DNA from 2 places in the Pseudoalteromonas sp. CST2 genome. Region 1 is predicted to be linked to the other one. Evidence: predicted binding sites of a transcription regulator. Region 1 holds the regulator's gene; the other holds the start of a gene.
The links. Region 1 encodes MetJ, which represses methionine synthesis genes. Its sites were predicted from a motif close to TAGACGTCTAGACGTCTA; they were not measured.
Positions count from the first base shown of each region.

Region 1 (3,908 bases):
GACGTATGTTCTGCGTGTCACCCGTTTTACACTGGTAAGCAAAAGATTTTAGACACTGGCGGCCGTGTTGATCGCTTCAACAAGCGCTTCGGTGCACTTAGCAGCAAAAAGTAATTATTGCTGTTTAGTAAAAAAAGCACCTTCGGGTGCTTTTTTTGTGCCTAAAAATCATCATTTTTACTAAAAAATCACCGATTGTTGCCGTACTACGTGTGCATAACTATTTCCTGTTCTTATTCTGAATATGCATAAACCTTTGCAGACAAACTCACAATTCTTCTCTATATTTTTTATACGTTAATTTTTAACCAAGCTGCTAAAAGTGCTTATCGTGGCGATATTTGTTTTTAACGGGGATAAACGCGCCATATTGGTGCATTTTACTATTTTACTATTCTGCTATTTTACAAAGATATTGGCAGGGCAAAATGAACCTCAAAAAGCACTTTTTGAATGAATTTTTATTTGTTTAATATTGATAACTTTTAGCGAAGTTGCTGATAAATCACTTAAAATTAACGGATATAGCATATAACAGGATAGACCTGATATTGCTTGGAATTTAAAAATAATAAGAGTATCTTAGCCCCATACTCCCTCTCACTTAACTTAAATTGCAGGATACCATCGCGTTATGTCAGATTTTCGTGAACAAGCATTACACTACCACTCTCACCCCGTTCCAGGCAAAATCAGCATTGAGCTAACAAAACCAGCCGAAACGGTGCAAGATTTAGCATTAGCATACAGCCCCGGTGTTGCAGAGCCTGTGCGCGAAATTGCAGCAGACCCAGCCAATGCATATAAATATACCGGTAAAGGTAATATGGTTGCGGTGATCAGTAATGGTACGGCAATTTTAGGTTTGGGTAATTTGGGGCCGTTAGCCTCTAAACCTGTTATGGAAGGTAAGTCGCTTTTATTTAAACGTTTTGCTGGCTTAGATTCTATTGATATTGAAGTTAAGCATCGCACCACCGAAGACTTTATAAATACAGTGGCTAATATTGCCGACACGTTTGGTGGTATTAACTTAGAAGATATTAAAGCGCCAGAGTGTTTTGAAATTGAAAAAGCACTTATTGAGCGTTGCAGTATTCCGGTTTTTCATGATGACCAACACGGTACCGCTATTGTAACTGCGGCAGGTATGCTTAACGCCTTAGAAGTGCAGGGCAAATCAATAGAAGATGCCATTATTGTATGTTTAGGTGCAGGCGCTGCAGCGGTTGCTTGTATGGAGCTGTTAATTAAGTGTGGTGCACTGCGCGAACATATTTATATGCTAGACCGCAAAGGGGTTATTCATACTCGCCGCGATGACTTAAACGAATACAAACAGCTTTTTGCTAACAATACCGATAAGCGTACTCTACAAGATGTAATTGCTGATGCTGATGTGTTTGTAGGTGTATCGGGTCCTAACTTACTTGCACCTGAAGATCTAAAACTTATGGCTGATAAGCCAGTGGTGTTTGCATGTTCAAATCCAGATCCTGAAATTGCACCTGAGCTTGCGCACAGTGCACGTAAAGACTTAATTATGGCAACGGGGCGTTCTGATTTCCCTAACCAAGTTAATAATGTTTTATGTTTCCCGTTTATTTTCCGTGGTGCACTTGATGTACGTGCAAGCGCAATTAACGATGAAATGAAAATAGCCGCTGTCGAAGCTATTCGTAGTATTGCTAAAGAGCCAGTGCCTGAGCAAGTATTAAAAGCAGCGGGTGTAGAAAAGCTCGAATTTGGTGCAGACTACATTATTCCTAAACCGATGGACCCGCGTTTATTACCACGTATAGCCAAGGCGGTTGCTATTGCTGCTGTTGAGTCGGGCGTGGCACAAATTGACTTACCGGAAAATTATATGGCGTAATATATAGCGCTGAAACAAAAAAACCTCAGCATGCTGAGGTTTTTTTGTTTAAAAAGACGTTTTATTCTTCGTCTAAAATAGGCACTTCTAAACCCATTTCTTGCATTATTTTTTTAACTTCTTCAGGTACTTTTTCTGCGTTATCTTTACGTAGGTCATCATCATTAGGTAATGGCTGGCCTGTAAAAGCATGCAAAAACGCTTCGCATAGTAACTCGCTGTTTGTTGCATGACGCAGGTTGTTTATTTGACGACGTGTACGCTCATCAGTTAATACTTTTAATACATTTAGCGGGATCGAAACGGTGATCTTTTTAACTTGCTCTGATTTTTTCCCGTGTTCTGCGTATGGGTGAATATACTCACCATTCCATTTAGCCATAAGATGTATCGTTGCCTCAGATTATTAATTTCTCACACGGCGTAAAAAGCGTGTAAATATGCGTGAAATTCTATCGTTTTAAAAAAGATAGTCAAATAATAGATAGCAATCTATCTTAATAAGCTGGCTGTAATAGTAAATACAGCTTTCTTGAAGTTTTACGCGTCTGTTATTTTTAGCCATCTAGAGCTTTAAAAGCTTTGACTTATTATAATGGATAACTTACTCTTTTAGACGTCTAAACATCCAAACTAATCAGGTGACGAATATGAGCGAAAAAAACAAAGCAACCATTGCTGTACGAAATGGGGTTGATGCCGATAAACATCATGGCGCCGTTGTACCGCCAATTTATTTATCGACGACTTATTCGTTTGCCGATTTTGATACTAAGCGCGCATACGACTATGGACGCAGTGGTAATCCTAATCGCGATATTTTAGCTGACACTCTAGCAGAGCTTGAAGGTGGCGCACGCGGAATTATTACTGCTACGGGCATGGCAGCAGTGCACTTAGCCACACAGTTATTAAATAACGATGATACATTGGTTATTCCTCACGATTGTTATGGCGGCAGCTACCGTTTATTTACGTCGTTAGAAAAGCGCGGCTTGCTTAAACTTAAAGTACTTGATTTAACTAAACCAGAAAGCCTAGAACAAATTTCAACCATCAAACCTAAATTAATTTGGATAGAAACACCAAGTAACCCTGTGCTGCGCCTAACGGATATTAAAGCCGTGACGGATATAGCAAAACAGTGCGGTGCATTAGTGGCCGCCGATAACACCTTTTTATCACCGGCATTACAAAACCCAATTAAGTTTGGCGTAGATATTGTTGTGCACTCAACCACTAAATATATAAACGGCCATTCTGATGTTGTAGGCGGTGCAGTTGTTGCTGCAACACAAGAGCTTGGTGATGAGCTTGCTTGGTGGGCCAATAACATTGGTATTACCGGCGCACCATTTGATAGCTATTTAACGTTACGTGGTTTACGTACTTTAAATGTGCGTTTAAAACAGCACCAAGAAAATGCCCTGGCAATTGCTAAATACCTAGAAAGCTCTGAGTATGTTAGCCAAGTTTACTACCCAGGCCTTGAATCGCATCCTCAACATGCGCTTGCTAAAGCCCAACAGCTTGGGTTTGGTGGTATGGTTAGTTTTGATATTAAAGGCGATGTGAATGATGCCGCGGCGTTTTTAACAAGCCTTAAAGAATTTAGCTTAGCAGAATCGCTAGGTGGAGTTGAGAGTTTAATTTGTCATCCTGCGACTATGACTCACGCAGGTATGGAAGCTCAAGCACGTTTAGAGGCGGGTGTGGGCGATACGCTAATTCGTATTTCGGTCGGTATTGAAGATATAGAAGACCTACTGGCTGATTTTGAGCGTGTATTTAACTTAGTTAAACCTGGGCAAAATAAAAATGTAGGGCGTGTTGGCAAAGCTGCAGGCAATGCCAATGGTGATGTAAAGCAGCAGGCTGCTCATCCAGCTTTGTGGTGATTGAGTATGGTAAAAAGTGTACATAAATTTGGCGGCTCGAGCTTAAGCTCGGGCGAGCGCTATCAAAGTGTGGCAAAAATAATTATTGGCCACACACAGCCTGGCGATTGCGTGGTTGTATCTGCTGCAGGTAA
Region 1 is NZ_JAQREO010000018.1:17,298-21,205, reverse strand. Features, by position in the region: gene rpmE (50S ribosomal protein L31) at 1-114, shown strand, start outside; gene PSH41_RS18050 (malic enzyme-like NAD(P)-binding protein) at 635-1,876, shown strand; gene metJ (met regulon transcriptional regulator MetJ) at 1,938-2,258, opposite strand; gene metB (cystathionine gamma-synthase) at 2,527-3,774, shown strand; gene metL (bifunctional aspartate kinase/homoserine dehydrogenase II) at 3,781-3,908, shown strand, end outside.

Region 2 (3,908 bases), on a different contig from region 1:
CAAAATACACGTTCGCTTTTTTAATTACGCTTACATTTTCAAACTGAGACATCCTCACTCCTGTTGTATTATTTTATTTAATCGGCCACCACCTTGCCTGATAGGTCATAGCCTTGCAAGAAAAGCGCTGTGAAAATTACTCATCTGAAATTAAAGCTCAAAAGGCTTTAAGCTAAAAAAGTACTACGTATTACAAGCAGTGTGATTCAAGTACCTTAAAGCTACTACGCCGCTTTATAACTCAGTCAGCAAACAAAAAAGCCCGCCCTGTTTTACACAGGGCGGGCTTTTAAATATTATAGCTAACGGTTAAAACAACTCGTTTGCTTTATTTACAATGTTCTCTACTGTAAAGCCAAAGTACTCAAACAGCTCACCAGCAGGTGCCGACTCACCAAAGGTAGTCATACCTACTACTGCACCGTTTAGGCCAACGTACTTGTACCAGTAATCAGCAATACCAGCTTCTACTGCTACGCGGCGTGTAACGGCTGCCGGTAGTACGCTTTCTTTGTACTGTGCGCTTTGCTCTTCAAATACATCAGTACATGGCATAGATACAACACGTACCTTTTTACCTTGGCTGCGTAGCTCTGTTGCAGAGTCTTGTGCTAGCTGCACCTCAGAACCTGTAGCAATAATAATTAGCTCTGGCTCGCCGTCACAGCTAAGGATGTAACCACCCTTTTTAACATCTGCTAATTGCTGAGCGTCACGCGCTTGTTGCTCAAGGCCTTGGCGAGTAAAGATAAGTGATGTAGGACCGTCTTTACGCTCAATAGCTTGTTGCCATGCTATTGCCGACTCAACTTGGTCACACGGGCGCCAGTTGTATAAGTTTGGCGTTAAACGCATGCTCGCAATTTGCTCTACCGGTTGGTGAGTTGGACCGTCTTCACCTAGGCCGATTGAATCGTGCGTGTATACAAAAATGCTTGGTTGCTTCATTAGCGCAGCCATACGTACCGCATTTTTTGCGTATTCAACAAACATTAAGAACGTTGCACCGTAAGGAATAAAGCCTTTATGAAGGGCAATACCATTCATAATTGCCGACATACCAAACTCACGTACACCGTAGTAAACGTAGTTACCGCTTGCATCGTCTGCAGTTAACCCTTTAGAGCCATCCCAAATTGTTAAGTTTGAGCCAGCTAAATCGGCTGAGCCACCCATGAATTCTGGTAATAACGGGCCAAATGCATTTAATGCATTTTGTGACGCTTTACGAGATGCTGGATTTGCAGGGTTTGCTTGTAGTTGCTCTATGTACGCTTGAGATTTTTCAGCCCAATCGTCTGGAAGTTCGTTATTAATACGGCGCTTATATTCAGCTGCAAGCTCTGGGTATGCCTTTGCGTATGCTGCAAATTTTTCGTCCCAGCTAGATTCAAGCTGTTGACCTTTTTCTTTGCTATCCCACTGTGCGTAAATATCATCAGGGATTTCAAATGCACCGCCAGACCAGCCTAAAAATTCGCGAGACGCTGTAATTTCGTCATCACCTAATGGCGCGCCGTGACAATCGTGGCTACCAGATTTGTTAGGTGAACCGTAACCAATCACTGTTTTACAACAAATTAGTGATGGTTTGTCAGTAACACTTTGAGCCTCTGCTATTGCAGCACTAACAGCATCGCTGTCGTGGCCATCAACGTCACTTATTACATGCCAGCCGTACGCTTTAAAGCGTGCTGGTGTATCGTCGCTAAACCAACCTTCAACTTCACCATCGATTGAAATACCGTTGTCATCCCAAAAAGCCACTAACTTGCCAAGACCTAATGTGCCAGCAAGTGAACATGCTTCATGAGAAATACCTTCCATTAAACAACCGTCACCCATAAATGCATATGTGTAGTGATCAACAATGTCGTGGCCTTCACGGTTAAATTGTGCAGCAAGCGCTTTTTCAGCAATCGCCATACCTACCGCGTTTGTGATCCCCTGACCTAGCGGGCCCGTAGTAGTTTCAATTCCCGGTGCATAACCGTACTCAGGGTGGCCTGGCGTTTTAGAATGCATTTGACGGAAGTTTTTAATTTCATCAAGTGGTAAGTCGTAACCAGTTAGGTGCAATAGAGAATAGATAAGCATTGAACCGTGGCCATTTGAAAGAATAAATCTGTCACGGTCAGCCCACTCTGGATTAGTTGGATTATGCTTTAGATAATCGCGCCATAATACTTCTGCGATATCGGCCATGCCCATTGGGGCTCCAGGGTGGCCAGATTTGGCCTTTTGTACTGCGTCCATTGACAAGACGCGAATAGCATTTGCAAGTTCTTTGCGAGATGGCATGAATTCTCCTACCTTTATGTGTATTTGCGCGGGTACTTATGTGTTCGTTAATACCCTTAAGTAACTTAAGAGCTGTTATAGCAACCATTCTTACTTAATGTGGGTGCAGTGTGCAATTAAAAACCCCATAAAAATGGGCTATTATGAATATTTTTTAAGACCAAAAAGTTATTACTCATTTTATTTAGACGTCTAGGCGTAAAAACACTATGCAAGGTGTTTTGTTTTAGATAAAATACGCCCCTTAATTTTTTAGCGCTAATACCGACGTTTGTGAAGCGCAATATTTGTGAGCAGAAATACAATGGCAAAACATTTATTTACTTCTGAATCTGTTTCTGAAGGTCATCCGGATAAAATCGCCGATCAAATCTCTGATGCGGTACTTGATGCTATCCTAGAGCAAGACTCTCATGCCCGTGTTGCGTGCGAAACTTACGTAAAAACCGGTATGGTTATGGTTGGTGGTGAAATTACCACTAGCGCATGGGTTGATATTGAAGAAATTACACGTAAAACAGTACGTGAAATTGGCTACACGCATTCAGACATGGGTTTCGATGCAGACTCGTGTGCAATTTTAAACACAATTGGTAAGCAGTCTCCTGATATTAACCAAGGTGTTGACCGTACTAGCCCAGAAGAACAAGGTGCTGGCGACCAAGGCTTAATGTTTGGTTATGCATGTAACGAAACAGAAGTACTAATGCCTGCGCCAATTACTTACTCACACCGTTTAGTACAGCGCCAAGCGCAAGTACGTAAAAGCGGCGAGCTTAACTGGTTACGCCCAGATGCAAAATCTCAAGTAACTTTTGCATACGAAAACGGCAAGCCAGTAGGTATTGATGCAGTTGTACTTTCTACTCAGCACGCTGAAGAAATTTCGCAAAATGACTTAGTAGAAGCCGTGATGGAAACCATCATTAAGCCGGTACTTCCTGCAGAGCTTATTACAAGCGCGACTAAATTTTTCATTAACCCAACGGGTCGTTTTGTAATTGGCGGACCTATGGGCGACTGTGGTTTAACGGGTCGTAAAATCATCGTAGATACATACGGTGGTATGGCACGTCACGGTGGTGGTGCTTTCTCAGGTAAAGATCCATCAAAAGTTGACCGCTCAGCTGCATACGCTGCACGTTACGTAGCTAAAAACGTAGTGGCTGCAGGCCTTGCTGATAAGTGTGAGCTACAAGTATCTTACGCAATTGGTGTAGCCGAGCCTACCTCTATCAGCGTTGAAACCTTTGGTACGAGCAAGCTTGAAGAAGGTCGTTTAATTGAGCTTATTCGTGAGCACTTTGACCTACGCCCTTACGGCTTAATTCAAATGCTTGATTTAGAGCGCCCTATCTACCAACCAACAGCGGCATACGGTCACTTTGGACGTGACGAATTCCCATGGGAACGTACAGATAAAGCAGACGCACTTCGCGCAGCTGCTGGCCTTTAAGCCAAAATGCATTAAATAATAAACGGCCCTTTTAAGGGCCGTTTTTATATCTAAAGCAAAGACTAATTATGCGCTTTATATCAATTGCATTAATTTAGTTGTTTATCATAGCACCCAAAAAATAGTGCAATAACAAAGGAATTTACGGCGT
Region 2 is NZ_JAQREO010000001.1:496,255-500,162, reverse strand. Features, by position in the region: gene ppnP (pyrimidine/purine nucleoside phosphorylase) at 1-52, opposite strand, end outside; gene tkt (transketolase) at 310-2,301, opposite strand; gene metK (methionine adenosyltransferase) at 2,606-3,757, shown strand.
Region 2: metK (methionine adenosyltransferase) is a predicted target of MetJ. The motif match lies at 2,487-2,504, and genes of this name have one in related genera.